3 linked regions of the Zobellia alginiliquefaciens genome follow. The protein of the gene in region 2 interacts with the protein of the main gene of each other region in a pairwise test. Links are inferred from orthologs where the notes say so. Each region holds a gene or a part of one and is shown on either strand. Other genes may lie near its edges.

Region 1 (9,695 bases), 440 kb from region 2 along the record:
TATTGAATATATTTTTGTAAAAGTCTGGATACCTGCAGAGTACTTATTGTTCACCCCTACGGTCTGGAAAGACGAAGCAAAACCATGCCATAAGTGCAAGGCCAACAACACAAATGAGATAACATAAATGATGGTACGCCAGAAAGGCTGGAATTTATGTACAGTTTCCTCTAAGTAACGTGTGGGGTCCTCTGGGTTAGCAGCTATGTATTTATAGGATATCTCTTGTACCCAAAAGTCGTACAGGTGAAGGCCTAGAAAAGCAAGAACTACCAAACCGGTAATTATCATGTTCCTGGACATCCAAGAAGCATTGGCACTGCCTTTATACTGCTTATACTTTATTGCTCTTGCTTTATTGTTCTTTAATTCTAGTGCAATACCCATTGCAAAGTGAACGATTACACCAGTAATAAGGATAGGCTGCAAGAGATATTGCACCAATCCGTTGTAACCCATAAAATGCGACCACTCATTAAAAGTATCGGGGGCAATTACAGAGGTAATGTTAATGACAAAGTGTTGTGCTAGAAAAAAGACCAAAAAAAGACCCGATAGGGCCATGACCACTTTTCGGGCTATCGAAGATTGTATCAATCCGCTCATTTTATATTACGTTGGAGTTAGTTTAAAAGACTGCATACAAAATTAGGTCATAAGCTTGGCTTTAACAAACTTTATGGATGTTTAGCAAAGTATTTAGAAACGTTTTAAGTAAAAGATTTAAACCCAGAAGCTAATAGTGATTGGCTTTGGAAATTTTCTATGTGTACATTTGTCCATCAATTTACACTTCTTGTTTACGGTATATACATTTTTTGACCGATATTAAGGGTGAAAACGTACTCAGAGCTACACTACTATGGATATTGGTCTTCTTTCCGTAAGCATGAATGTCTATTCTACCCAAAGAATAGCAAACGAAGCCAAAAATTTAGGGCATTATATTGAATGGGTAGACCATACCAAGTGTTCCGTAAAAATAGGTAATGGCCAACCTCAAGTATTCTTTAGGGAAGAAAATATAATTGATGCTTTTGATGCCATTATTCCGCGTATAGGCACTAAAGTCACGCGCCATGGAGCGGCCGTTGTAAAACAATTTGAGATGAACGAGGTTTTTAGCTCGGCACATTCACAAGGAATTTCCAAAGCCAGAAACAAGGTAAAGGCACTTCAGTTTATGGCAAATAAAGGAATTCCTATTCCGGACACCTTGTTTTCCATAGACCCTGACAATATTGAGCAACAGATTGAATTATTGGGAGGTACTCCTCTCATAATAAAACTACAGGAAGGCACACACGGGCTAGGCGTTGTTTTGGCAGAAACTAAAAAATCTGCTAAATCTATTATTGATACTTTTTATAAAATGGATACCAGTATTCTCTTGCAGGAGTTTATTGAAGAAAGTAATGGCGAAGACATTCGTGTTTTTGTGGTTGGGAATAAAGTTATTGCGAGTATGAAGCGTAGAAGCGGAAATGATGAATTTAGATCTAATGTTCATCGTGGTGGAAGCACCGAAGCTGTGCAACTCACCAAAAAAGAAGAAACCATGGCACTAAATGCGGCCAAATATATAGGACTTGGTGTAGCCGGCGTGGATCTCATCCGTTCAAAAAAAGGGCCATTGTTAATTGAAGTGAACGCCTCACCCGGTCTTCAGGGGATAGAAGCAGCTACCGGTGTTAATATTGCTAAAGAAATTGTGCGGTTCGTAGAACGAAACTGTAGAAAAAAGAGAAAGTAAACATAGAAAAAAGGAACATCGGGAGCATATATGGAAACCAATAAAACAATTACCATTGAGGGCGAAAGCGTAAAGCCTGGAGAGACAAAACTGTTGAATATTAGTATTGACAGGCTTCCTACTGGAACCTTAATAGACATACCAGTTTACGTTTTCAATGCCAAAAAACCAGGCCCAACTCTTTTGGTACAAGCGGGTCTGCATGGGGATGAAATCAATGGTATTGAAATTGTACGCCGTATGTTATCTGAAAAACGGTTCAATATCACTAGAGGCGCAGTAATTGCCGTTCCCATTCTGAATATCTTCGGATTTATACATTATTCAAGAGATGTTCCTGATGGCAAAGATGTAAACCGTAGCTTTCCTGGGTCAAGAACAGGCTCAATGGCCGGTAGAATTGCTTATCACTATACCTCAGCTATTCTTTCTCAAATAGATTATGGAATAGATTTGCATACGGGCGGAGGTCAACGGCATAACTTTCCTCAAATTAGATACACCCACAATGATGAGCAAAGTGAAAAACTGGCCAAGGTATTCAATGCCCCAATTTCATTTGCATCCAAACTTATAAAAGGCTCGTTTAGAAATGCGGCTTTTTTATTGAAAAAACCTACGGTGGTTTTCGAAGCAGGTGAAAGTATGCGTTTTGATGAGTATTCCATTATTGAAGGCATGCAAGGAATTCTCAACGTCATGAAGCACCTTGATATGGTTACGACCCTAGACCCCAAATATATTGAACGGAACAATACCGTTCATCTTGGCGAAAGAAAATGGTTGCGTGCACCAACTGCGGGTATGTTTGTTCCCAGTATATCCAACGGAAGTGAAATTCAAAAAGGACAAGTTTTAGGCATTGTATCCGACCCTTACGCCAAAAGAAAGAAAACCGTAAAAGCGCCTTTTGATGGTCTAGTTTTTTGCATCAATCATCAAGCTGTAGTCAATCAAGGGGAAGCTTTATTTCATATTGGGAAACCTACCAATGAAGGTGTCATACAAGCGGATAGATAACAGACATTCGTCCGATATCCTCGAAGTTTAGTCGAGTTGGCAAAGAGTAGGTGATTCATCAACATTAAAAGCGCATTAAAAAAAACCGACCAACAGGTTTGTTTGGAATTCCTTTTACCGATAGACATCAAGAAATACGGTCGTTCATCGACCAATAACAAGCGAAAAACGAGGCTTTGCCCAAGAGCAGGTCACTTTAGCAATGTATAAATTAGACTATGCAGTCGGTTTTGTGAAATAACTCTTTTCAAACCAAAAAAGCCTATTTTTCCATATCCTCTAGCTGAATTTCCAGTGCCTTAGTAGACAACTGAACTTCAATTAAAGAGAGCATCAACGACACCATAAGAGCCAAAAGACTGATGCCAAAAACGAGGTTGGCCCAAAAGCCGAATTCCAGATAAATTAAACTCATGGTAATCACTGCCAATAAAAAACTGAATATTGCAGTCGCCTGCATATTCTTGATTATGGACAAACGCTTTCGCAACTTTTTTACCTGTAGGGCAATCGCAGGAGAAGAAGTTTCTTCATACTTCTGATGCAATTGCCTGATCAAGGCAGCAATGGCTAAATATCGTGCATTATACGCCAACATAGTTAGTGAGATTGCCGGAAAGAGCAAAGCAGGAATGCTTAATGTAAGCTCCATATTATTTATTGATCTTTCTTGAACTTGTTTTGTCGGCAGTTGGGAAATCCTCTGGAATCGCTTGTGTTACCTTTCCTGTAGCGGCCCATTCAGCGCCTCTAAGCATACTGGTTAAAAAGCCAACACATTCCACCGAGTAATCCACATGCCCCATAATATTATGGAATATGCGCCCTTTACCATACTCTAAAGACATTAAAGCAGGTTCATGCCTATCAGTGCCTTTATTTTCCGGATCGGAATATGCCGTTGCTAAAACCTTCATATTCTCTGCGGGTCCTCGAAGGCTATTGTACAATTCATCTTTGGTATGTAACCACACAGGGGGCATTCCCTTTGTAATTGGGTGCTCTTCTCTTATCTGAATTTGATATTCGCTCTGTGGGCCATGTGCACCGGCACTCCCAGGACTATCATCACGAATAAGTTTGCCGTCATTATTGTAATACACATACGGACCATCTTTTTCGGTTCGGTCTCCCCAACCTCCTAAACCAATCATTTCGTTATAAGCTTCCCATTTAGGGAAGGAATTATCGGCCGCGTGAAAAACAACTAGTCCACCTCCTTTTTTGATGTATTTCTCAAATTTCTTTTGTGTTTCCTCAGGCCATGGAGCAGCATTCCATCCAAAATTACAGATGACCACATCGTACTTTGAAAACTTGGGACTATAATTGGGGTCATGTTCCGGCTTTTCTTTTGCCTCCGTTTCCTGAACACCGGCTATTGGAAATTCTGAAATGTATTTATCTCCCTTCCATGTATATTCCGAACGAGCCACCTCAACCGTAAATAGACCGGTATTCTCCATTTCGGTTTTTAACATATATGTGATTTTAGGCCATTGCTCGTGATTGTTCTGGCCGTCCACAATAAGCGCTTTCATTTTTTTTGATGGAGATGATTGAGAAATAGCCGTATTAGAAACAAAAACTACGGAAAGTATAAAAACTAAGGTTCGAAAATTACACATATTACATATTTTGGATGCATAAATATAAGAGATTGTAGCTAAGTTTATTTAAAAAAGAAAAAGTATATGCCTATTAATGTTGTAAATTGAAATCTTAACCGAATCACGTAAAATGGCTTCTTCTCACCTGAAATTTGCATCAAAACTTCCGAATGCGAAGACTACAATTTTTACTACTGTTGGCAATTTGGCCCGCCAGCATAACGCCATAGATTTATCTCAGGGTTTTCCAAATTTTGAGATAGACCGTAAATTAAGGAATCTGGTTACAAACGCCATGCAAAACGGTCATAACCAATATGCTCCAATGCAAGGATATTACCGCCTCAGGGAAATTATTTCACAAAAAATTGAAATACTTCATAATAGAATCTATAACCCCGAAACTGAAATTACTGTCACCGTCGGGGCAACACAGGCTATTTTTACAGCTATTACCGCGTTTGTAAACAAAGGTGACGAGGTGATCGTATTCAAACCTGCCTATGATTGCTACGAGCCCGCAATTGAACTCAATGGCGGAATTCCCATTTATGTACAATTGGACGCTGATGGTTACAAACCCGATTGGCAAGCGTTCAAGACTAAAATTTCAGAGAAAACCCGAATGGTAATCGTTAATACGCCCCATAACCCAAGCGGGCGGATTTTCTCTAAAGAGGATATGCTGCAGCTTCAGGAAATTCTAAAGCCTACCAACTGCATTGTGGTTAGCGACGAGGTATATGAGCATATTATTTTTGATGGAAATGCACATCAAAGTGCTTCTAGGTTTGATGATTTAGCACAGCGTAGCTTTGTTTGTGCCTCTTTTGGAAAAACTTTTCACGTAACCGGATGGAAAATAGGTTATTGTGCCGCTCCCGAAGTTTTGATGCGTGAATTTAGAAAAACACATCAGTTTGCTGTGTTTTGTGTTGACCACCCTATGCAACGCGCCATGACGGACTATTTATGGAAAGAGGAAAACTATCTAAGCCTACCTTCTTTCTATCAAGAAAAAAGAGATTTATTTTTAGAAGGATTAAAAGGCTCCAAGTTTAAATTTAAACCCTCTGAGGGAACTTATTTTCAGCTGTTGGACTATAGTAAAATTACAGAGGAGAGTGATGAAGATTTAGCAAAGCGATTGATTACAGAGTACAAATTGGCAAGCATACCCATATCTTCTTTTAATGTGAATAACCGCCAAGACGGAGTTTTACGATTTTGTTTTGCAAAGAAAAATGAAACATTGAAACAAGCTATTGACATTCTTCAGTCGTTTTAAATCTGATGCAAAACCTTAAAAAAAGGCATAAAAAAAAGCGGCCTTTGGGTGAGCCACTTTTTTTTAATTTTTTTCAAAATGCTTTACAGCATAAATAATTTTCTGGTCAGCATGACAATTCCGCTGAAAAAATCATTTTTGTACACTTGAATCTCTTCTGGTGTTTGGTTAATTTGGGCTTCCATAGGTCGTAAGTTTAGGTAAAATCGGATTTGGGATGCGACTTTCGATTAATAACACCATAAAAATACGGCCTAAGGTCCTAGCTAAAAAAAACTTGTTGTGAAGTAGTATGTTTTTGTTGTGAAATAACAAATCGGTAGAATTCCGGGTACATCCCGATTAAATCGAGAGGTAATTTTACTTACAAATTCATTTCAGGAATCTCACCTTCAATGATTAGCGTACCCTCTGTTGCTTTTTCAATTTCTTCAACCGAAACATCTGGAGCGCGCTCCAGCAATTTAAAACCTTTTGAAGTTACCTCAATTACAGCAAGATTAGTTACAATCTTCGTTACGCAGCCGACCCCCGTAAGCGGTAAGCTACATTTCTTTAAAAGTTTAGATTCTCCTGCACGATTGGTATGCATCATGGCTACGATAATATTTTCGGCAGAAGCCACCAAATCCATGGCGCCACCCATACCTTTGACCATTTTTCCCGGAATTTTCCAGTTGGCGATATCACCATTTTCAGCAACTTCCATAGCACCCAAAATAGTAAGGTCCACATGTTGACCTCGAATCATTCCGAAACTGGTAGCCGAGTCAAAGAAAGAAGCACCATTAAGGGTCGTAATGGTTTGCTTTCCAGCATTTATAATGTCTGCATCCTCCTCCCCTTCAAAAGGAAAAGGCCCCATGCCCAAAACGCCGTTTTCACTCTGAAACTCTACATTTATATCATCTCTCACAAAGTTGGCCACCAAAGTAGGAATACCGATTCCTAGATTAACATAATAACCGTCTCTAACCTCTTTTGCAATTCGCTTTGCGATTCCGTTTTTATCTAACATAATTAATCTATCAATTAAAAAATGAGAAAATTTACCAATGTCGCTTTTATTTATTCTTTTTGCTCGTACTCACAATTTTGTACATAATTAAAGCTAGTTCATTTATATCAGTTTTTAAATCCTGTTTAAAAGGATATGTGGTAGCTCTTTCACATAATATCAACCAATATTTGGTTTCCTCTAGTTCCTTAAGAGCTATTTTCATTTTATGTATAAAATCCGCCCTACTCTCAGCATTTTGCGCTTCATGGATATTTGCTCCAATACTAGTTCCCGCCTTTAAAAGTTGATTGGCAATAATATACTTTCCCTTTTCTTTCAATAATTCACAAAAACTTATAATTTTCAAGGCAAAATCAATAGATTTCACAACAACTGGGTTTTCTTTTTTTACCATATTATAGCTTTAAAACACCCAATTGTTAGATTGACACATTGAATCATTTATTAATTGTGCGACCGCACAGTTCGTTGTTCAATCCGTTTTTCATAGTTTTTCCCTTGAAAAATACGCTGCACGAATATTCCGGGAATATGAATTTGGTTGGGATCCAATTCACCTGCAGGAACAAGCTCTTCAACTTCGGCAACGGTAATTTTGGCCGCTCCACACATACAGGGGTTAAAGTTTCTGGCGGTACCCTTAAAAATCAGATTTCCGGCTTCATCTCCCTTCCATGCTTTTACAAATGCAAAATCCGCATTAAACGCTTCCTCCAGCACATACATTTTTCCGTTAAACTCCCGGGTTTCCTTACCTGCAGCAACTTCGGTACCATAACCCGCCGGCGTATAGAAAGCAGGAAAACCTGCTTGTGCCGCACGGCATTTTTCGGCTAATGTACCTTGCGGAGTCAATTCCACTTCCAATTCGCCACTTAACATTTGCCGTTCAAACTCTTCGTTCTCTCCTACATAAGAAGATATCATTTTTTTAATCTGGTGCTTGTGCAATAGCAATCCTAGCCCAAAATCATCTACCCCGGCATTATTGGAAATACAAGTAATATCCTTGATGTTGGATTCTACAAGTGCGGTAATCGCGTTTTCCGGAATTCCACACAGCCCGAAACCACCTAACATAAAGGTCATTCCGTCTTGAATACCCTGCAAGGCTTCTTTTACATCAGTTACTTTTTTAGAGATCATACTAAAGGAATAAAAGATTTCTATTGCAGTCAAGTTACAATTTTAAAACGAAATTGCCCGTGACTTTCGGTGAAAGTCACGGGCAATTTATCAAGCATTTATCTGCTTCTATTCTTTAAAAATCCAAGTCGTCTAAATCATCATCCAAACCTTCATTTTCATCATTATCCTCTTCAACTTTACTACAATCTATATTTATGGACATGTTTTCAGGTTTATCAAATTCCCCATCGGAAATGCCTAAATCCTTATTCTCATAGTTCTTTTTCATGTACAGCCCCCAAATAGGTAGCGCCATAGAAGCCCCTTGACCATACGTTATGGATTTAAAGTGAACCGATCTTTCTTCACCACCTACCCAAACACCGGTTACCAGGTTAGGCACCATACCCATAAACCAACCATCACTCTGATTTTGTGTCGTACCGGTCTTACCCGCTATTGGGTTCGTAAATCCGTAAGGATACCCTGTTATAACCTCTTTATATGCCGTAGTGTTTTTCTGGTAAGAATGCCTTAATCTCGTACCCGAACCACCTTCGGTAACACCTTGCATTAGATCTACCATGGCATAGGCAACATCTTTACTCAATACATCTTTGGTTTCTGGAACATATTCATACAGAACCGTACCATTTTTATCTTCTATGCGGGTTACCATAACGGGCTTTACATAGACTCCTTGATTGGCAAATGCGCCATACGCCCCAACCATCTCGTACACATTTATTTCAGGGGTACCCAATGCTATGGAAGGTACCTCTAGAATTTCCCGGTTCAGACCTAGGTTGTTTACAATGGAAACCACGGACCTTGGACCTACACGGTCTATTAATTGTGCCGTTACAGTATTAACCGAATTTGCCAGTGCCGCTTTTAACGTATAATTTTTACCAGAGTATTTTCCATCGGCATTTTTTGGACACCAAGGCTCCATATTACCATGTTTTCCGGCTTCTATACAATATTGCGTATCCGGTAGTTCATCACAAGGCGATAATCGTAATTGATCTATAGCCGCAGCATAAACGAAAGGCTTGAAAGTAGACCCTGCTTGACGCGATCCTTGAATAACATTATCATACTGAAAGTGTCTATAATCAATACCACCTACCCAAGCTTTTACATGACCTGTCTGCGGTTCCATAGACATCATTGCCGCTCTTAGGAATGTTTTATAGTATCTAATAGAATCTAAAGGCGTCATAATTGTATCACGCTCACGACCGTCACTATTCCAATCAAAAACGGTCATCTCTGTCTTTTTCTTGAAAGATTCTCGGATTACCTCTTCAGATTTACCCTCAGATTTCATTTGTCGCCAACGATGAGAGTTTTTCATTGCACGCTCCAAAATTCGATTTATATCAGACTTCTCTAAATCCAAAAATGGTGCCGTTGGGTTTCTGTCCGGTGTATTTTGATGAAAGAATTCATCTTGAAGGTTAGACATATGACTACGAACCGCGTCTTCAGCATTGGTCTGCATCCGTGAATCTATAGTCGTATATATTTTAAGGCCATCTAGATACAAATTCCATTTGTCCCTGCCTCCTTCTAAAGCAGGTTTAGGGTTTTTGGAAATCCAATCGTTCATAAAACCTTGCAAATACATTCTAAAATAGGTAGCCAAACCTTCTTTATGCGATTCTGGATTAAAGTTGATATCCATCTTCGTGGCCTGCAATGAGTCTTTCTCGTGTTCCGTGATATAATCGTACTTCGCCATTTGACCCAACACCGTATTTCTACGATTCGTGACCAACTCTTCTCTTCTTATAGGGTTGAAATAGGACGAATTTTTAAGCATTCCCACCAATACGGCAGACTCCTCGGTTTTCAATTCCTGCGGCTCTT
Region 2 (11,713 bases):
ACCAATAACTTGAGCTCACAAATACAATAATTCCGATGTAGTCTATATAATGATAGGGTTTGCCAAAAGGTCCTATTAGCACCCATCTTATAATAAGTTGGTTTCTAATGCTCTGAAGTACGTTTCCAAATAAGGCAGTTTTTTTTTTTTTTTTGAAGATTGAGCTGAAATATCTGCTGTAGTTCCTTTTTTGGTCATTGAACAAATTTCAATCCCTTACGGATATCTGTAAGGGATTGTCTTTTTATGATGGTAGGTTTGATCTCATGAATCTGAGCTATTTCATGCTGTAAGATTTTAATAAAAATATAGACCGGCCTGTTGAAGGAGGTGATTGGGGGATTATCAAATTTTGCGGGCTCGGTCTTTAATAAAAGGTAATTAAAAAGAGAAGTAAGTGTATGAAAAATATAGGAGTTCTTTTATTCGTCCTTCTTTTGTCATTTCCAAAACAGGGGCATGCTCAAGATAGTGGTGCTGCGGTTGCTGGAGCTGTTGGTGCGTTGGTTGCTATTGGGGCAGGTATAGCTGCGGTAGAGCAGATGAAAGAAAGGGCGGAACTTACTGCCACGGAATGGTTGTTGGCCAACAATCCGGAAATAACAAGTTTCTCTTTAAAAACACTGGATTTTGATGGAAAGAAATTGAAAGACATGTCTTCTGCCTCGCTCATTACGTTTAAAATTCAAGAATTTCTACCTGGAGATGACCCAGAGTTAAACGGAAGAAAGCAAGTGTTGTTAGGTTTTACGAGCCACGGTTGGATTAATGAGTATGGTATAGATTTTACGAAAATAAAGTGGTTTTTAATAGATAGTTTTGAATGGACCAATATGATGGTGTCATATGTAAAAACAGCATCTAAGGAAAGTGACAATAATAAGACCGAAAAAATATTGGTGAAAGGTAAAATTGTGAATAGGGGAGTTAGAATTAAAAATAAGATGGCTATACCATTTTACAAACTCTCTGGAGATATGTATGTGGTCACGGATTATTCAAACGATATGAAGTTTGTTTACAACGAACGTTCTTTAGGTATTTTCCTAAAAGACACCAAAGATTTGGTACAGATTAAACGGAGTAGCCTTATTGATATTCATCAGTTCTTTTTTGAGGATAATTATTAACCTTTAGAACTTATTTTATTTCTAGTTTTGGAATAACCGTAAAACTAAAAAAGCCTCCAACTTGCGTTGAAGGCTTTTCGCGGTCTGGACGGGACTCGAACCCGCGACCCCCTGCGTGACAGGCAGGTATTCTAACCAACTGAACTACCAGACCGTGGCGTTTAGCGAGTGCAAATATACACCGCATTTTCAATTGCACAAACATTTTTTAATAAAAGTTTCATCTTTAGATAAATTTCTGCCTTTCTACCAAATAGGTGTTCAGCATTTTTGAAAAATCCTCCCGTACATCTACCTCCACATATTTAATTCTATATTGGGCGCATTTTAATTTTAAATCTTCAAAATAGTGGCGGACACTACGTTCGTAGGATTCTTTTATGTTGCTGGAATACAAATCTATGTGTTCGCCGGTCTCTACATCTAGAAAACGTTTAGGGGTATTGTCAAAATCAAAATGGTACTCGGTAGATTTGTCCAAAAGATGGAATAATACTACCTCGTGCTTGTTGTATTTTAAATGTCGGAGAGCTTCAAAAATTTTTTCATCATTTGTAGAATTTTGAAACATATCCGTAAAAAGAAATATGAGACTCCTTCTTTTTATGTTTTCCGCAATCTGGTATAAATAGGTGTAGGTTTCCGTTTGCGGAGCGGGATTTTTGTCTAAACAGACCTCACTTAACTTGGCCAAAAGCATCTGGTGGTGTCTTTCACTACCTTTTTCGGGTGAATAGAAATTATAGGTGTCTGAATATACACTGAGTCCAACGGCGTCTCGTTGCCTTTTTAAAATGTTCATGAGTGCTGCTATGGCGAGCGCACTAAAGCCTATTTTGTTCAGATTACTAGCGGATAGGTTCTTTACCTCCGGGTAGTACATTGATGCTGAGCTATCCAAAATCATATGGCACCTTAAATTGGTTTCTTCTTCATATCTTTTGGTATAGAGCTTGTCCGTTTTTGCAAAAAGTTTCCAGTCAATATGCTTGGTGCTTTCTCCTGGGTTATAAATTTTATGTTCTGCAAATTCTGCTGAAAAGCCATGAAACGGACTCTTGTGTATGCCACTAATGAAGCCTTCCACTACTTGGTTGGCCAATAGCTCCAGGTTTTGGAAAAGTGATGTATTATTTAATTCCGATTGCAGGTTCATAGCACTAAGATAGGTATTAAACGGAAAAGGCTTGTTGCGATACGAGTTGAGGTATGGACAAAAAAAATTCCGCTAAATGCGGAATTTTTTTTATATCGTCCCATTTGCAGGGAAACGTAAAATTATAATGCCGCGTCAATCGCGTCTGTGTATACTTTTTTTGGAGAAACACCAACCTGACGGTTTACAATTTCACCGTCTTTAAATACCAATACAGTAGGGATGTTTCTAACACCATATTTAGCCGCAAATTCTTGATTCGCATCTACATCTACTTTACCTACAACAGCTTTACCGTCATATTCAGAACTTACTTCCTCAATGATAGGTCCAACCATTCTACAAGGTCCGCACCACGCTGCCCAAAAATCAACTACTACCGGTTTATCGCTTTTTAATACTACTTCATCAAAAGTAGCGTCTGTTATTTCTAATGCCATGATTTTAAATTTTAAATATATTATGCAAAGTTAGTCAAATATCTTACGGTTTCCTTACTAACGATACATTGGTTTTAGCTATTGCGCTATCAATCTAATTTATAATGTCAAAATTCTATATTTTTCATCTAAAAAGCTAGCTTAATTGAGTTTATAATGAACTTGATTGTCCGTTAGGGTGGCTAACAGTTCGCTGCTTATTTGTACTTTTTGCTTTCTACTGGATAGGCTTACTTTAATTTCTTCGTCCATTTCATAGACTATAAAATTAAGGGGGTGATTTCCAGGGTGGGATATAAGCGTGTCTTTCAGTTGATGAATGTCTTCTTCCTTAAGGTCGTCAATATTCAATTTAATTGTGAGCTTTTTGGCGTAAGACTCCATTACTTCTTGAAGGAGCATAAAACTGTTGAATTGAATTCGTGGGTCTCCCTTTTTTCCGGTATCCCTGTTCGTCCATCCGTCCTTTACAAAAACCTTGATGTAAGCGAACGAATTTATCATTAAGAAATGCCTGAACCTAAGGTATTCTTCACCGAAAATTCGGAAATCATAAGATTCTGTGTAATCCTCAACAATAAATGAGGCCCACCCTTTTCCGTTTTTAGATACCCGATGCTGAACGTCTGTAATAACACCTGCAAAGGCGAGTTCCCGGTTCACCACGGTTGAGAGGTCACTTAAATTTGCGAGGGAGGCATTGCAGAACGCTTTAATTTCTGTGTTGAAATCGTCTAACGGGTGACCCGAAATGTAAATACCTACTACTTCTTTTTCTCTACGGAGTTTTTCCATGGTGCCCCATTCTTCGCAAGGAGGTACGGTAGGTTCGGGTATTTGAACTTCACTGGCATCTCCGAAAAGACTCACTTGACTAGAATTTTCGCTTTCTTGAAATTTGGCACCGTACTTAACGGTTTTTTCCAAGAAAGTAACCCCATCTCCCTCATCGTGAAAATACTGTGCCCTATGGGTGTCCCCAAAAGAATCAAAACCACCGGCTACGGCTAAACTTTCAAATGCTTTTTTGTTTGCTGCACGTAAATCTATGCGTTTGGCAAAATCAAAAACCGACTTGTACGGACCGTCTTTTCTATTTTCTACTATGGTTTCAACCGCTCCACGACCAACTCCTTTTACGGCGCCCATGCCAAAACGTACGGCGCCGGCATCATTTACGGCAAACTTGTAGAAAGATTCATTAACGTCCGGCCCAAGTACATCTAAGCCCATACGCTTACATTCTTCCATAAAGAAGGTAACCTGTTTAATATCATTCATATTATTACTCAATACCGCCGCCATATATTCGGCAGGGTAGTGGGCTTTACAATAGGCGGTTTGGTAGGCGATCCATGCATAGCAAGTGGAGTGCGATTTGTTAAATGCGTAAGCGGCAAAGGCTTCCCAGTCTTTCCAAATTTTCTCCAGTTTATCAACGGCATGTCCTTTTGCGGAAGCTTGATCAATGAATTTTGGCTTCATTTTGTCAAGTACGTGCTTCTGCTTTTTACCCATCGCCTTACGCAAGACATCGGCTTCACCTTTGGTAAAGTCCGCCAACTTTTGCGAAAGGAGCATCACCTGCTCTTGGTATACCGTAATACCATAGGTTTCCGCTAAATATTCTTCACAGGCATCCAAATCATACACAATTTCTTCGGTACCATGTTTACGGGCAATGAAACTTGGTATGTATTCCATGGGACCTGGTCGGTACAAGGCGTTCATGGCAATAAGATCCGCAAAAACGGTAGGCTTTAACGAGCGCATGTGTTTTTGCATCCCGGGAGATTCATATTGGAACACCCCAACGGTTTCACCTCTTTGGAAAAGCTCGTATGTTTTTTCATCATCCAACGGAAAATTCTCCGGATCAAGTTCAACACCGTGTTTCGCTTTTACGATTTTAACGGTATCCTTAATTAAGGTCAGCGTTTTCAATCCCAAGAAATCCATCTTCAGCAGTCCGGCATCTTCCACTACGGAGTTGTCAAACTGCGTACAGTACATGTCGGAATCCTTGGCAAGTGCCACGGGTACGAACTTGGTAATATCATCTGGGGTAATGATCACCCCACAGGCGTGAATACCGGTATTACGAACGGAACCTTCTAAAACGTAAGCTTGGTTAAGGGTTTCGGACTCTAAACCGTCGCCTTCCGATATATTCAGAAGCTCATTAATTTTCTCTAGCTCTTCACTATTGAACTTACTTCTAAGTACTTTTTCATCGACTCCGATAATCTTTTTCAGCTTAGACATGTTCGGAATCAACTTCGCCATACGGTCTGCATCTCCCAAAGGAAGGTCTAGTGCTCTTGCCGTATCACGAATAGATGATTTTGCAGCCATAGTACCGTAGGTGATAATCTGCGCCACCTGATTGGATCCGTACTTGTCAATTACATAATCCATAACTCGGCTACGCCCTTCGTCATCAAAATCAATATCGATATCGGGCATACTTACACGATCCGGATTTAGGAAACGCTCAAAAAGTAGGTCGTACTGAATAGGGTCCAAATTGGTAATCCATAAACAGTAGGCAACTGCAGAACCTGCAGCAGATCCACGACCGGGACCTACGGAAACATCCATATCTCTGGCGGCCCTAATGAAATCTTCAACAATCAAGAAATAACCAGGGTAACCTGTTTTTTCAATTACCTGAAGCTCAAAATCTAGTCGTTCATCAATTTCGGGTGTAATTTCACCGTATCTCTTTTTGGCACCTTCATAGGTAATGTGACGCAGAAACTTGTTCTCACCACGCTTACCGCCGTCCAATTTATCTTCTTCAAATTGAAATTCTTCAGGAATATCAAAAGCAGGTAACAGTACATCGCGTGCCAAAGTAAAGGTCTCTACTTTGTCAACGATTTCTTGAATATTAATGATAGCTTCAGGAATATCCTTAAAAAGCTCTTTCATCTCATCCGAAGACTTAAAGTAGTATTCTTGGTTAGGCAAACCGTAACGATAGCCACGACCACGACCAATAGGGGTGGACTGCTTTTCACCGTCTTTTACGCATAAAAGAATATCGTGCGCATGAGCGTTTTCTTTTTCGGCGTAATAGGTATTATTTGTGGCAACGAGTTTTACATTGTGTTTTTTGGCAAACTGAATCAAAACTTGATTTACACGGTCTTCATCTTCTTGACCGTGACGCATGATCTCTATATAAAGGTCATCGCCAAAAGTTTCTTTCCACCAAATAAGGGCTTCTTCTGCCTGGTTTTCACCAACGTTCAATACTTTACTGGGTACTTCGCCATAAAGGTTTCCTGTCAACACCATGACATCTTCTTTGTACTGCTCGATGACTTTTTTATCGATACGAGGTACATAATATTTACCGTCAACAAAGGCAATGGAAGACATTTTTGCTAAATTCAAATAACCCTTTTTGCTTTTAGCGAGCATCACTATTTGATACCCATTGTCTTTTTGAGACTTGTTGGTGTGGTCTTCACAGACTTGAAATTCACAACCGATTATAGGGGTGATTTCCTGTTCTGGTTCCGGTAATTCCGCTAATGGTTCTTCACCTTCTTCCAGTGTTCCGTTCTGTGTAGCTTCGTAGCGTTTTAAGTTGGCTTCGTTTCTTGCAACAACACCTTTATTGTGGTTCAGGACTCCATTTACGAAGTGAAAAGCCCCCATCATGTTGGCATGATCTGTCATGGCTACGGCAGGCATTTTTGCTTTTGCTGCGGCTTTTACCAAATCCGGGACGCTAATGGTAGATTGTAATATGGAGAACTGCGTGTGGTTGTGTAAATGGGCGAAACTTGCGTTTTCTAAAGTTGCAAGGTTTTCTTGTATTTCCTCTTGTGAAACTCCACCCGTATCTTTTTCCCAAAGCGCATCCGCTATTTTTTTCGATGCTTTTTTTAGGTTGATGTGCTTAAGGCCGATAAGCTGAATCTCTTGCGGGTTGGCCTCAGAGAAATTCTTGAAATAATCTGGCTGTACATCTAATTGCTCAATGGTGTATTGTTGCTTACGGATAAGCTCTAAAAAACAACGTGTAGTTGCCTCAACATCCGCAGTAGCATTATGCGCTTCTCCAAAAGGCTCACCGAATAAATATTGATGCAATTCGGTCAATGTAGGAAGTTTGAACTTGCCACCACGACCACCGGGAATCTGGCACAGTTGTGCCGTATGCTCGGTACACGTATCTAAAACGGGTAATTCCTGCAATGGGTTTTCAACGCCTAAGCGGTGGAATTCCGCACCCATGATATTTAAATCGAATCCCACGTTCTGTCCAACAATGAATTTTGTTTTGGACATGGCAATGTTGAATTTCTCTAAAACTTCAGCAAGCGATACACCTTGTTGCTCGGCTAGCTCGGTAGAAATACCGTGAATTTGCTCGGCATCGTATGGAATATTGAATCCATCAGGGCGCACCAAATAATCTTGATGTTCAATACATTTACCCATTTCGTCATGCAGCTGCCATGCAATTTGTATACAACGTGGCCAGTTGTCAGTGTCGGTAATAGGGGCATTCCAGTTTTTTGGAAGACCAGTGGTTTCGGTATCAAAGATGAGGTACATATAGAATATTCTGAGTGTTCAACGCGGTCAGGTCATTGACCTGAAAAGTGCCTATAAAATTACTAAAAAGCAGCTGTTAGAAAAAACGGAATTGCTAAGAGTTATTAACGAGTACCATTTTGATGTTTTGTATGGTTAAGTAACTCAAAATTTAGTGGTGTATCAATTTGTAATTTTATGGCAGCGGCTTATGGTAGCGGGTATTTAAGAACTATTTTTGTGTTTGTAAAACATGTCTTTTTAAGTTTTTATATGCAGTTGTTCAAATAACGTTGAATCAATGTTGTCAATTCGACAATTTGAATTATATTTGCACCCGCTTTCAGATGAGCATTGCTTGTTGAAGGCGAACGAGTTAAAAAACTAGAATTAATAACAAGGGTCGGGCACCCTACAAATTAATGTGATATGCCAGTAAAAATTAGATTACAAAGACACGGGAAAAAAGGAAAACCATTCTACTGGATCGTAGCAGCAGATGTTAGAGCTAAAAGAGATGGTAAATTCTTGGAAAAATTAGGTATCTACAATCCTAATACAAACCCTGCAACTATTGAACTTGATGTTGATAGTTCTGTAAAGTGGTTACAAAACGGTGCACAACCTACAGATACTGCTAAAGCAATTCTTTCTTACAGAGGTGTTCTTTTAAAGCATCATTTATTAGGTGGTGTGCGTAAAGGAGCATTAACTGAAGAGCAAGCTGAAGAAAAATTTAATGCTTGGGTAGAAGAAAAAACAGGTAAAATTGCTTCTAAGGTTGAAGGTCTTGACCAGGAAAAAGAAGCGGCGAAAGCTGAGGCTTTAAAAGCTGAAAAAGAAGTAAACGAAAAGAGAGCACAAGCTGCTGCCGAAGCTGCATTGCCAGAAGCACCGGAAGGTGATGAGGCTGCTGCTGAAGAAGCTCCATCTGTAGAGGCTGAAGCGTCTAAAGAAGAAGAATAAATAAATTAGGGACGAAAATGCGTAAGGAAGATTGTTTCTACCTCGGTAAAATCGTTTCTAAATATAGTTTTAAGGGTGAGGTGCTGGTTAAGCTGGATGCCGATGAGCCCGAGATTTACGAAAACATGGAATCAGTTTTTGTCTTGATGAAAGGCAATGTACTGGTTCCATTTTTTATTGATAGATGTCGCCTGCATAAATCGTCACTTCTACGAATAGATTTTGAAGAAGTAAAAGATGAAATGGCAGCAGACCGGATAATGGGACATGAACTTTATCTACCTTTATCGGCACTTCCCAAGTTGGAAGGGGATAAATTCTACTTTCATGAGGTCATCGGTTTTGATGTGCTAGATGATACTCATGGTAATATTGGGAAAATTACTGGAGTAAACGATACTACCTCTCAGGCCATTTTCGAAATTGAAAAAGATGGGAAAGAAATTTTAGTTCCCATAATAGACCAAATCGTGAGGAAGGTTGACCGCGATAGCAAGGTTGTTCATGTAAGTACTCCAGATGGCTTGGTTGACCTATATTTAGGGTAAACCAGAGTTAACCTAGTCTACCTCTTTAGGATCCGTTACATTTATTTTAGTGCCTTCTCACAGAAGGAGACACATTTTTGAACTTCCGCTACGGCATTGGAGCCTTCAGGAATTTCATATTCCAGTTCTACGGTTCCCGGAAAATTATACTTTTTATCCCGAATCAATTGTAGAGCGCCAGCTAGCGGTGTGTCACCACTTCCCCAAACTAGATTGCCCTTACCGTTCGCGGGTATTTGCCTATCCTTTAAATGCATGCTTTTAATATACCCATGCTTATTCTTTATGATATCTAAAGGTGCAGTATTTCCTGCAGCTACAAAATGACCTAAATCTAGGTTTAAAGCATTGAATTTGGATTGCTCCAAAGCAGTGTCCCAGAAAGTAGGAGTTTGTTGCTCATGACCATGATAGGCAATGTAAATTCCATGTTTTTTGGCAAAATTGCCCAGTCTTAGTGTGGTGGCATCGTCTCCAGGGTGCTCAACGGTAACATGGCTAGCTCCTAACACCTTGGCAGTTTTCATGCCCCAGTCAATATCAGCGTCCGAATTTTTTTTGCCAAAGGTATTTCTAGGTTTAAAGGCATAGATGTCAACCCCCGCATCATTGTACATTTTGCGAAATTTCTTGAACTTTTTCATATCCGCATTTTTTCGCCATTCGGTAACTTGTTGGTTGTAAACTGCTTGTTCTGCCTGTATTTCTGTGAGTTCTTTTGCTTCGTCTTTGGTAATGTTTCCTCCCCGTTTCTTTTTCATCAACCCGAAAAATACACTTCTGTCCAATGTGTTTTCGGGTCTGCCGGCAAAAACTTCTGCAGGGTCGCCTATCAGTTCAATGGCATTGATGCCACAATCCAATACGTATTTAAGCGTGGCTTCGGCACTTTGATCCTCCATACTTCGGAAAGAATAGGTAATCACGCCTATTTGTACTCCATTAAATTTAGAGTTCGGTTTCTTGTAATACTTTAGAATGGATGGCACTCCAAAAAGAGATGGTGTAATTAGGCTTGAGCCAGCTGCTACGGTTAGGGTGTTTCTTAAGAATTTACGCCTTCCGGCATTTTTGTTGTCTTGCATTACAAATTAATTTAAGGGTTGAGAGGTATTTATTGATGAGTAAAATATTTCAAAGAAAATTAGGTAATTTCAAGACTAAGGACAATTTTTTATACTCAGTGTAACAAAACCCTTAAGAGGTGAAATTTTATTCGGATATTTCACCGGTATAGAAATGTGTAAATACCGATTTTAAGAATGAAACCGTTCAAATTCAAGCAGTTTAGTGTAGAACAGGACCAATGTGCCATGAAAGTGGGAACTGATGGCGTGTTATTGGGGGCGTGGGCAGCCATTGAAAACAACCCCGAATCTATTTTAGATATCGGCGCGGGAACAGGACTCATAGCATTGATGATAGCACAGCGTAGTTTGGCCGATAGTATTGATGCGTTAGAGATTGATGAAGGTGCTTATGAGCAGTGTGTCTCAAATTTTGAAGCTTCGGATTGGGGTGATCGACTTTTTTGTTACCATGCAGGACTTGATGAATTCGTGGATGAATGGGAGGATCCGTATGATTTGATTGTTTCTAATCCGCCTTTTTATTCCGAAGATGTTTCTAGCGGAGACAGCTCGCGTGATAATGCAAGGCAGAATCAATCGTTACCTTTTGATGAGCTATTGGAGGGGGTGTCAAAATTGTTGGCCCAAGATGGTTCGTTTGCTACGATTATTCCGTTTAAAGAAGAAACGGCTTTTTTACAGTTGGCAAAATCTTTTGGATTATATGCGCAGCGGATTACTAGGGTGAAGGGAAGTACAACATCAGAAGTTAAACGAAGTTTGTTGCAATTTGGTTTTGCTGAATCGGATGTTGATTTGAGCGAGTTGATTATCGAAACTGGAAGACACGAGTACACAGCGGAATATGTAGCGTTGACAAAAGATTTTTATTTGAAAATGTAACAATTATGGTTTATAGTGTTATATTTCATTGTTACATTTGATAAAAATCCATTTTATGAAACCTGATTTGTTCGAAGCTCCCGACTATTATAATCTTGATGACCTTTTTTCCGAAGAACATAAATTGGTGCGCGATGCTGCCCGCCAATGGGTAAAAAGGGATATTTCCCCTATTATTGAAGAGTATGCTCAGAACGCAGAATTTCCGAAACAAATTTTAGGAGGTTTGGCCGAAATAGGTGCGTTCGGACCTTATATTCCAGAGGAGTATGGGGGAGCGGGATTGGACCAGATCAGCTACGGACTCATTATGCAAGAAATAGAGCGTGGCGATAGTGGCGTGCGTTCAACTGCATCCGTACAATCGTCATTGGTGATGTATCCAATTTTTACTTACGGAACTGAAGAGCAACGAAAAAAGTATTTGCCAAAGTTGGCTACTGGCGAAATGATGGGGTGTTTTGGTCTCACAGAGCCCAATCACGGTTCTAATCCTAGCGGTATGGAAACCAAGTTTAAGGATATGGGAGACCATTACCTTTTAAATGGTGCTAAGCTATGGATTTCTAATTCACCTTTTGCGGATATTGCCGTAGTCTGGGCAAAAAATGAAGAAGGTCGGATTCACGGGCTTATTGTAGAACGCGGTATGGAAGGTTTTTCTACTCCGGAAACCCATAATAAATGGTCTTTACGAGCTTCGGCAACCGGCGAGTTAATTTTTGATAATGTAAAAGTGCCCAAAGAAAACATATTGCCCAACAAATCAGGACTGGGTGCGCCCTTAGGTTGTTTGGATTCTGCACGCTATGGAATATCCTGGGGAGCCATTGGTGCCGCTATGGATTGTTATGATACGGCACTCAGATATGCTAAAGAAAGGGTGCAATTTGGAAAACCGATTGCTTCCTTTCAATTGCAGCAAAAGAAATTGGCCGAGATGATT
Region 3 (9,693 bases), 2.1 Mb from region 2 along the record:
TATATTATTGGATTCGTCTATCGCTGTTGTCTTTTCAGATTGGTGGTATGGATTAATAATATTGGCATTGTTGCCGGTTTCTAAAGGCTTGTCAAAACTATTTGCCGTTACTTAAGGCCAATTTTATTGGCGTTCAAAACAAATTCGATGTTTAAAACAATAGAACAGAAATTTGAGGTTTCATATCAATATGGCCTCCACTTTACCGAAAACTTGTTCGGTATAAAAAACACCTTATTCAGGGATGTAATCAAGGCTTATAAAAATGAGCCCGTAAAGTTGCTTTTTGTTGTTGATGATGGAGTGGCCGAGGCGCATCCGGAGTTAATAAAAAACATTAAAACCTACTGTTTGCAGTATCAGGAGAATTTGGTACATACAAAAAGTATGTTGGTACAAGGTGGTGAGGCCTGTAAGAATGATGAGAGTCAGGTTGAAGATATTCTAAAAGCGGTTAGTGAATACGCCATTTGCCGGCATTCTTTTGTAGTCGTAATTGGCGGCGGTGCGGTTATTGATATGGCAGGTTATGCCGCGGCAATTGCCCATAGAGGTGTGAAACTTATACGTATACCAACAACGGTATTATCTCAAGATGATTCTGCGGTAGGGGTTAAGAATAGTGTAAATGCCTTTGGGAAGAAGAATTTTATAGGAACTTTCGTTCCTCCGTTCGCTATAATAAACGATACGGATTTTTTAAAAACCTTGGAGCAGCGCGATTGGATATCCGGTATTTCGGAAGCTTTAAAAGTTGCGCTGATTAAAGATGGGGTCTTTTTTGAGTATTTGGAAAAAAATGCACATCTATTAAGAGATAGAAATATGGAAGCTATGCAGTACACTATATATAGGTGTGCCGAAATGCATATGCATCACATAGCTCAAGGTGGAGATCCGTTTGAAAGTGGTTCTTCCAGACCATTGGATTTTGGACATTGGGCTGCCCATAAATTAGAATATATGACCAATTATGCACTGCGTCATGGTGAAGCGGTTGCAAAAGGAATTGTTCTAGATGTTGCCTATGCGCATTTAATCGGTTTGATTAATGAAGCCGATTTAAATCGTGTGGTACGTGTTTTTCAGAATATAGGTTTTGATCTGAGTTTTCCGTTGGCTTTTAAGAAAGAAGTAACGGAGTTGTTAAATGGAATTGAAGAATTCCGGGAGCACTTAGGAGGAGAACTCACTATTACTCTAATTTCGGACATTGGTAAAAAACATGATGTTCATGAAATAGATAGGGAAATCATGAAAAACGCATTGGAGTTGGTAAACGAAATTTCTAAACTTAAAGTAGAGTAGCTTGCGCATAGATAAAAATTTTCAACTTACATATTGTACCAATATCCACCCAGGATTTGATTGGAAGACCACTTTTGACAGTCTTAAGAATCATGTTCCACAGATTAAGCAAAAAGTATCTCCTAGTGAGCCTTTTGGGTTGGGTTTAAGATTGTCTAATAAAGCGAGTGAAGAACTTGCCTTGAGTGGAAATTTAGATGAATTTCAGCAATGGTTAAGTGAGAATGAGGTATATGTCTTTACCATGAACGGCTTTCCCTATGGTAATTTTCATAACGAACGTGTTAAGGATGATGTGCATGCACCAGATTGGACCACTCCAGAGCGATTGATTTATACGAAACGAATGTTTGATCAATTGGCCGCTTTGCTTCCGGAAGGTAATACAGGTGGGATTTCAACATCTCCTGTAAGTTATAAATATTGGCACGCCACGGAAGAGGCAACAAAATCGGCTTTTGAAACGGGTGGCAAAGGTATGGTCGAAGTCGCTATTCATCTGCATAAAATAGAAAAGGAAACAGGAAAATATCTACATCTTGATATTGAACCGGAACCGGACGGTATGTTGGAGAATAGCGATGAGGTTCTTCAATTTTTTAAAGATTATCTATTGCCTATTGGTGAGACCATGATAGGTGATACGTTAGGCTTGGATGTAGAAGATGCGAAGAAATTAATTTACCGTTATCTTACGGTTTGTTATGATATCTGCCATTTTTCATTGGCTTATGAGGAGCCAAAGGAAACTTTTGAAAAATTTGAAAAAGCAGGAATCGCAATAGGTAAAATTCAAGTAAGTGCCGCTTTAAAAATCCTTTCAAATCCATCTGGAAATGAGGAAATATGGAAAGCTTTAGCTCTTTTTGATGAGCCTACCTATTTACATCAAGTTACTGAAAAGGTAGGTGGCAAGGTGAAAACCTATAATGACCTGCCTATAGTTCTTGAGCATAAAAGGGAATTTAAGGAATTACGAGCACATTTTCATGTACCTATATTTTTGGAACGGTTTGGCGCTTTAGACTCTACCCAAGACCATATTCTAAAAGTGATGAAATATTTAAAAGAACACCCTGTTTCTAAACATTTGGAGATTGAGACCTATACTTGGGACGTTCTCCCATCTGCTCTAAAAAAAGACCTTTCGGAGTCTATTATTAGGGAGATTGATTGGTTTGTAGAAAAGTTTTAGAAGATGAAGAAAACGCTAGTGATTAATGTGGTGGGCTTGACCCAGCGTCTTATTGGGGAGCATACCCCATTTATAGAATCCTTTCTAAAAAAAGGAAAATCGGCTTATATAAGTCCTGTTTTGCCAGCAGTAACCTGTTCTGCACAATCCACTTATTTAACAGGGAAAACTCCTGACGAACATGGTATTGTTGGGAACGGTTGGTACTTTAAAGATGAGTGTGAGGTGAAATTCTGGCGGCAGTCTAATAAATTAGTTCAGTCTGATAAACTTTGGGACGAACTTAAAAAAGAAGATGAACATTTTACCGTAGCGAACCATTTTTGGTGGTATAATATGTATTCTTCCGTAGATTATAGTTTAACGCCAAGACCAAACTATTTAGCGGATGGTCGAAAAATACCGGATGTGTATTCGTACCCTCCTGAGTTGAGAGATACGTTGCAGGATGAATTGGGTACTTTTCCCTTGTTTCAGTTTTGGGGTCCTAAAACCTCTATAAAATCGAGTAAATGGATTGCTGATGCAGCTATTCGGACGGACGAGATGCATAATCCCACTTTATCATTGGTATACCTTCCTCATTTGGATTATAACTTGCAACGTCATGGATTGGATTGTGACAAGATTAAAAAAGACCTTAAAGAGATTGATAAGGTAGTGGAGCAGTTGGTAAAGCATTTCCAGGAGCGTAATGCACAAATTGTTTTGCTTTCCGAGTATGGTATAACGGATGTAAACAACCCTATACATTTAAACAGAATCTTGCGCTCTAAAGGTTATATAGCTATACGAGAAGAGCGTGGATTGGAACTTTTGGATGCTGGTCAGAGTAAGGCTTTTGCAGTTGCCGATCATCAAATTGCACATATTTATTTAAATGACCCTTCCGTAAAGCTAGAGGTAAAGGCTTTGTTAGAATCCATTTCTGGCGTGGAAAAAGTATTGACGGGCGATGAATTGCAAAAAGCGAATCTGAGTCATGAAAGAAGCGGAGACCTTGTTGTGGTTGCCGATGCCGATTCTTGGTTTACCTATTATTTCTGGTTGGATGATGCTAAGGCGCCAGATTATGCGCGTATGGTAGATATTCATAAAAAACCGGGTTATGATCCCGTAGAGATGTTGACGGATCCTAAGGATAAATTAGTGATGGCCAAGGTTGTAGCTATGTTGTTGAAGAAAAAAATGGGATTCAGAACGGTAATGAACATCATTCCTTTGGATGCAACTTTGGTAAAAGGTTCGCACGGGAGGATACCGGAAGATAAAGCAGATTTTCCTATCCTAATAACCGATCAAGTCAATGCAAATTTTAATGATGATGTGGAGGCTACGGACGTATATGCAATTCTAAAGGACCATATAACGGAGTAAGTATGAAAATTTTCTTCAAAATAACGGGTGTTGTGTTTGCAATTCTTTTTGCTTGGGGAGCTCTTGTGCAGTATAACGACCCGGACGCCACGATCTGGTATGTAATCTACGGCTTGGCGGCTTTGGTTTCAATTCTTTTCGTGATAAATCGTTTGAGTTTTAAAGTCGCTATTTTCTTTTGTTTGTTGTCTATTATAGGAACTTTCAAACAGTGGCCCGTTCAATTTGAAGGTTTTACAATAGGTGAAGGTGAGATAGAAAATATAGAACGCGGAAGGGAAGCCTGTGGTTTGCTAATTATAGCAATAGTAATGCTTATGTATGCGCTTAGAATCCGTTTTGATAAGCGTGTGCAGCATTAAAGGTCTAAATCAAAAGTTTGCCTAAGCAGGTCTATAGCCGGGTTTTTCTCCCTTAACTTTTCATATTTTTCCTCAGGGGTAAATGCAAACTTCTTTGCTACGGTTTCATTAACCGTGATTTTCAGTTCAATAAAGTAGTTGTTGAGATTTCGTCTTAAATGCTCCATTAAACCATATTGCTCACGCTCAATTTCCTTTTTCATGGTTCCGTTAGGTAGTTCTATCCAAATGATTTTGTCTTGAACTAATTTAGGTACATCTGCATTGAGGTTGGAAGCTAGAATTTTCTTTCCTTCCAAATCGATTTTATCAACAAAATCTGCCCAATGTTTTTGCATTTCCTCTTCTGTAAAAGCATCTTTTGGCAGTTTGCTTTCGTCAATGGTTTCGTCTTTGCGACTAAGCTCGTGTTCTTTTTTTGCTTTTAGGCTAGAAATGGAAAGTCCGGATATTCGTTTTCCTCCGCCTATATTTATTTTCTTTGCTGGTGAGGCTTCGGGTTGAGGAGTGTTGGTTTCTTCTATTCTAGGTTCAGCAACAGCTCTGGTGCTAGGTGCATTTGTGGCTACTTCTTCTTGGTACTGTTGATTTTCCTGTTTTTCAACTGTAGGAGTTGTTTCCGAAGTAGCGGTTTTTGGTTGCTCCTGATTAGCGGGTGTGGCAGTTTGTGCCAGAGCTTTTTCAGGAGAGCTATTTCCTTTAAAAAAGGAAGCAGGTGCTATAAAATCGATAGTAGAACCGTCTAGGACGTCAGATTCAGAATTTTTTTTTTCTGCCTCAAATCCAATCGAAGCTAATTTCATTAAGGTAAGTTCTACCAGCAACCGTTGGTTTTTGCTGGTTTTATACTTTAAATCGCAGTCATTGGCTATGTTTAAAGCTTGAAGTAAAAACTGCATGCCGGTCTTTTTTGACTGCTCCAAGTAATTCTGCTTGGCTACGTCACCAACTTCCAGCAAGTTAATGGTATCTTGATGTTGACAGACCATTAAATCCCTAAAATGAGAAGCTAAACCACTTATAAAGTGATGACCGTCAAAACCGAGTGATAAGGTTTTATTGAACAAAAGGAGTAACTGCGGAATGTTATGCTCAAGTATTAAATCTGTTGCCGAGAAATAGGTGTCATAATCAAGAACATTAAGATTCTCCGTAACTGCTTTTCTAGTTAGTTCCTTTCCTGAAAAACTAACAACCCTGTCAAAAATAGAAAGGGCGTCTCTCATAGCGCCATCAGCCTTTTGAGCTATAATATGCAAAGCGTCATCATCCGCAACAATGCCTTGATTCTCCGCAATATATTTTAAGTATTCTGCAGCATCTTTAACTGTAATTCTTTTAAAATCAAATATTTGGCAACGAGAAAGTATCGTAGGTATGATTTTGTGTTTTTCCGTGGTGGCCAAGATAAAAATGGCATGCTTTGGTGGTTCTTCCAACGTTTTTAGAAAAGCGTTGAAGGCCGATTGTGAGAGCATGTGCACCTCATCTATAATATATACCTTGTACTTACCAACTTGGGGCGGTATGCGCACTTGGTCAATAAGGTTACGAATATCATCTACCGAGTTATTTGAAGCGGCATCGAGCTCAAAAATGTTAAAAGCAAAATCTTCACCTTCCCGTTCCGTTCCATCAGAATTTATCTGTTTGGCCAAGATTCGTGCACAAGTAGTCTTGCCCACACCACGAGGACCGCAAAATAAAAGGGCCTGCGCCAAGTGATTGTGTTCAATGGCGTTAGTTAGGGTATTGGTAATGGCTTGTTGCCCCACAACATCTCTAAATGTTTGAGGTCTATACTTACGTGCCGATACAATAAAGGGTTCCAAAAAAACTTGCGGTTTAGAATTTACTTTAACTCAATACTACAAATATAAAATAAGGAATGGTAAGTGCCTTTTATTTCGATGGGATAAAGTCTTTATTTATCAACAATTGTACTAATTTAGCACGTTAAGCAGGCCGCCTTATCGCTGCCGTGAAAACGGGAGAGGAAAGTCCGGACACCATAGTGCAGCATAGCGGGTAACGCCCGTCGTCCGTTTTACGGAAAGGACAAGTGCAGCAGAAAGTATGTACAGGTAATGCTGTAGTGAAACCAGGTAAACTCTATGCGGTGAAACGTCATGTAAATCGGTGCTTGAGGGCTGCACGCCCGAGCCGAAGGGTAGGCGGTTTGAGACTAATAGTAATGTTAGTACTAGATAAATGATAGGGAGGTCTTTAGGGACTCAACAGAATCCGGCTTATGGCCTGCTTATTTTTTTTTGGTGATTGTTAGTCTTGATTTGGAGCCTCAAAGAAACTAAAAACGCTACTTCCGTATTTTCGTTTTTCAGAAAAATTATCGATATGCGACAAGTCCATATGACTGGCGTGCTCAATTATGACTGCACCGTTGTTATGTAATAGCCCATTTTTGAATACCATTTCGGGTATTTTTTCGAAAGATTCCACAGGGAGGTCGTATGGTGGGTCAGCAAATACTATGGTTGCTTTTTCTCTTGACTTTTCAAGATGGGTAAATACATCACTTTTAAAGGCGACGATGCCCATTTCAAGTGCTTCCGAGGTTTCGGTTATAAATTTCACACATCCATAATCGGCATCAATCGCGCTAATTTGTTGCGTTCCTCTGGAAGCAAACTCGTAACTGATGTTTCCCGTGCCTGCAAATAGGTCCAGGACAACGAGTTCATCAAAATAATAACGGTTGTTCAAAATGTTGAATAAGGCTTCCTTGGCCATATCCGTGGTAGGGCGAACGGGTAATTTTCTTGGAGCCGTTATTCGCTTTCCTTTATGTATACCTGATATAATGCGCATTAAAAAGCGTTTATTACGGTGAAATCAATAGTTTCTTCTGGTTTGTCAATGCCGGGATATTCGGTGAACGATGGGTAAAACATGGAAACATCCTTTACGTAGTTGTAACACAAATCGTAGATATCATCATCCTTTTCAATATCGCCAAACAATTTAATGGATACTGATTCCGCATCAAGTTCTAACTGTTCTAAGGTGAAAAGTAGGTAGTAGAGAAAATCTTCTTTAGTGACAAAATTAAAACTATTGAAGAGTAACAGTTTTTTTGACGCAATAATAGTCACGTCCATTTGGCGTTGTGATGTGTGTATGTAGCACACGGCATTTTTGTTAGGGGTTTGCCCGTTCATTAATGCTTCTACCATAACGGTGCCGTTATGCTTAAAGGTAAATTCACCAAAAAGGTCGTAAATGTAGTTGTTGATGTTTACAAAAGGAACGTAAACATTGTTGATATCAAAACTTTCAAGTTCATCAAAAGCCAAGTGGTCGTTAGCCAATATTTTGGTGTTGAACTTAAGGTAATTGGCCAGTTCGTTTTCGTTGAACAGGGTTTTTGGAACAAGACTAAAAAGGTTGTTTCTGTGTACTACTACAATTTCAGAAAACTGTTCTTGCTCTATTTTATGCGTGGAAAAAAGAAGTTTTAAACGTTTAAGTATTTCATAAGGGGTCAGTTCCTTTGCAAAAACCACTTTTTCGGAATCTAAAATACTATGGGCTACTGTGTCAAAAACACAAAAAGAAAGTCCATTCAAGCTAACTTGAATGGACAGTTTTTTAAAATTCTCCACTGGTTCTCCAGTATTATTTTTGGTCTCCTTTTTTATCATATATAGGGGGCCAGTTTCCGGCAGTACTAACTTCAGTTAAAGAACCTACTTTTATGGATGGTCCGTTTACTTCTTCAACACCAACCTCTGCTTTTTCTTTCTTTAAAAGAGTAGGCTGCTGATCGTATAAAACAACTGACTTGTCAACTTTAGCTTCAAAAACAGGAGCTTTATAATTTCCTTTGGTAAGAACATCGGCCTTCATTTCAAACTTTTCGCCATTTTTAGCAAAAGGTACTTCCATAAGGGTCTTGTAACGATTGTCACTCTTGAAAAGTGAATCTTTTACAGAAACGGTACCTAGTGTATCTATAATTTTCACTTCTTTCAATAAGTCAATCTGGTATGTTTTATCGAATTCCATATAAGAAGAATCTCTTTGCTGAGTAATAGTGTACTCTGCAGTATCGATAAACTTAATCAAACTGTTGAAATCTTTAGCATATCTTCTGTTGACCGTTTTGTAGGCCTCTTGAGCATTTCTAATGTCCTTCAATTTAGCAATAACTTGCCCGAAACGTTGTTCTTTGACTTCGTTGAATTGGATAGGGCCTGTAACTGATTGATATATAAGGTATGCTAAACCTACACAAGCAACCCAAAGTACAATTTGAATTATGGTCTTCATTTCTCTAGTGTTAATTATATTTTAGTGGTTGTCACAAATCTACAATTTTTTTTCAATCGCAAAAGTTTTTCGCCTAAAAATCCTGTTTATCTTTGATACCTATGACTACGTTGAACGATGCATCTTTTTACAAAATATTAAAGGAGAAATTTCCACACGAGCCTACTCTTAAGCAAGCGATAGCACTGCAAAAACTAGCTACGTATATACTTTCTGACAGAAGGGACGATGTGTTCTTACTTAAAGGTTTTGCCGGTACTGGTAAAACAACCTTGGTAGGAACCTTGGTAAGCAGCTTGTGGAATACTAGAATGAAAGCTGTTTTGATGGCTCCTACCGGCCGGGCGGCAAAGGTGATGTCTAACTACGCGAATACGCAATCCTTTACCATTCACCGTAAAATTTATTTTCCTAAAAAACAGGGTGGAGGTGGTATCCAATTTGTTCTGGCTCCCAACAAGCATAGAAATACAATTTTTATTGTTGATGAAGCATCTATGATACCGGATGCCCCAACGGACTCTAAGCTTTTTGGTAATGGTTCCCTTTTGGACGATTTAATTCAGTTTGTGTATGGAGGCCATAATTGTAAACTGATCTTAATTGGGGATACCGCTCAGTTACCACCGGTGCATTTAAATTTGAGTCCTGCCTTGGATCCTGATAAATTGGCTCTGAATTATGATAAAGAGGTAGTGCGATTAGAATTGGACGAGGTAGTGCGCCAAGCTGAAGATTCCGGTATATTGGTGAATGCAACGTTACTTCGTGAGCAGCTACAAAGTAGTTTTGTAGATGAGTTTAAATTTCATCTCAGCAGTTTTAGAGATATTGTACGGCTAGTGGATGGGTATGAAATACAGGAGGCTATAGATACGAGCTATTCTGAAAATGGAAAAGAAGAGACCGCTTTTATAGTCAGGTCTAATAAAAGGGCTAACCTTTATAATGAGAATATCCGTAGTCGGATTTTATTTTTGGAGAACGAGATTTCCGTAGGGGATTATATGATGGTGGTCAAGAATAATTATTTCTGGTTACCTCCCAATACAGAGGCTGGTTTTATTGCAAACGGAGATATTATTGAGGTGCTGGAGCTGTTCGCAATAAAAGAGCTGTATGGTTTTAGATTTGCTGAAGTGAAGGTACAAATGGTAGATT

What was found.
Region 1: the proteins of dnaE (region 2) and P0077_RS07775 interact in binary tests that used the Escherichia coli proteins (3 or more experiments, as listed by UniProt). The link is inferred for Zobellia alginiliquefaciens from one-to-one orthologs.
Region 3: the proteins of dnaE (region 2) and P0077_RS14585 interact in binary tests that used the Escherichia coli proteins (3 or more experiments, as listed by UniProt). The link is inferred for Zobellia alginiliquefaciens from one-to-one orthologs.

What each region holds. Positions count from the first base shown.
Region 1 is NZ_CP119758.1:1,822,373-1,832,067, forward strand. What follows is about bases 3,635-6,592. They hold P0077_RS07775 (methionine aminotransferase), read left to right. Parts: upstream 3,635-4,513; coding sequence 4,514-5,671; downstream 5,672-6,592. Other genes in these bases: P0077_RS07770 (ThuA domain-containing protein), read right to left, coding at 3,635-4,401; P0077_RS07780 (3-oxoacid CoA-transferase subunit B), read right to left, coding at 6,036-6,592. In the rest of the region: P0077_RS07750 (succinate dehydrogenase cytochrome b subunit), read right to left, coding at 1-606; P0077_RS07755 (RimK family alpha-L-glutamate ligase), read left to right, coding at 863-1,753; P0077_RS07760 (succinylglutamate desuccinylase/aspartoacylase family protein), read left to right, coding at 1,784-2,773; P0077_RS07765 (DUF2721 domain-containing protein), read right to left, coding at 3,036-3,425; more of P0077_RS07770, read right to left, coding at 3,427-3,634; more of P0077_RS07780, read right to left, coding at 6,593-6,689; P0077_RS07785 (four helix bundle protein), read right to left, coding at 6,736-7,086; P0077_RS07790 (CoA transferase subunit A), read right to left, coding at 7,137-7,838; P0077_RS07795 (penicillin-binding protein 1A), read right to left, coding at 7,954-9,695. UniProt on the Escherichia coli protein: Shows aminotransferase activity with methionine and histidine as substrates, and to a lesser extent also with phenylalanine.
Region 2 is NZ_CP119758.1:1,378,993-1,390,705, reverse strand. The notes cover bases 2,668-7,643. They hold dnaE (DNA polymerase III subunit alpha), read right to left. Parts: upstream 7,302-7,643; coding sequence 2,868-7,301; downstream 2,668-2,867. Other genes in these bases: trxA (thioredoxin), read right to left, coding at 2,668-2,726. Also shown: P0077_RS05810 (hypothetical protein), read left to right, coding at 402-1,130; P0077_RS05800 (DUF58 domain-containing protein), read right to left, coding at 1,357-2,286; more of trxA, read right to left, coding at 2,409-2,667; P0077_RS05785 (30S ribosomal protein S16), read left to right, coding at 7,710-8,246; ribosome maturation factor RimM, read left to right, coding at 8,264-8,794; P0077_RS05775 (sugar phosphate isomerase/epimerase family protein), read right to left, coding at 8,836-9,879; P0077_RS05770 (tRNA1(Val) (adenine(37)-N6)-methyltransferase), read left to right, coding at 10,057-10,767; P0077_RS05765 (acyl-CoA dehydrogenase family protein), read left to right, coding at 10,823-11,713. UniProt on the Escherichia coli protein: DNA polymerase III is a complex, multichain enzyme responsible for most of the replicative synthesis in bacteria. This DNA polymerase also exhibits 3' to 5' exonuclease activity. The alpha chain is the DNA polymerase catalytic subunit.
Region 3 is NZ_CP119758.1:3,461,948-3,471,640, forward strand. Bases 3,657-6,612 are described here. They hold P0077_RS14585 (DNA polymerase III subunit gamma/tau), read right to left. Parts: upstream 6,075-6,612; coding sequence 4,239-6,074; downstream 3,657-4,238. Other genes in these bases: P0077_RS14575 (alkaline phosphatase family protein), read left to right, coding at 3,657-3,880; P0077_RS14580 (transmembrane 220 family protein), read left to right, coding at 3,883-4,242; P0077_RS14595 (RsmD family RNA methyltransferase), read right to left, coding at 6,523-6,612. Also shown: UbiA-like protein EboC, read left to right, coding at 1-115; P0077_RS14565 (3-dehydroquinate synthase), read left to right, coding at 148-1,308; metabolite traffic protein EboE, read left to right, coding at 1,310-2,503; more of P0077_RS14575, read left to right, coding at 2,507-3,656; more of P0077_RS14595, read right to left, coding at 6,613-7,071; P0077_RS14600 (DUF3822 family protein), read right to left, coding at 7,071-7,904; P0077_RS14605 (hypothetical protein), read right to left, coding at 7,879-8,532; P0077_RS14610 (ATP-dependent DNA helicase), read left to right, coding at 8,634-9,693. UniProt on the Escherichia coli protein: Part of the beta sliding clamp loading complex, which hydrolyzes ATP to load the beta clamp onto primed DNA to form the DNA replication pre-initiation complex.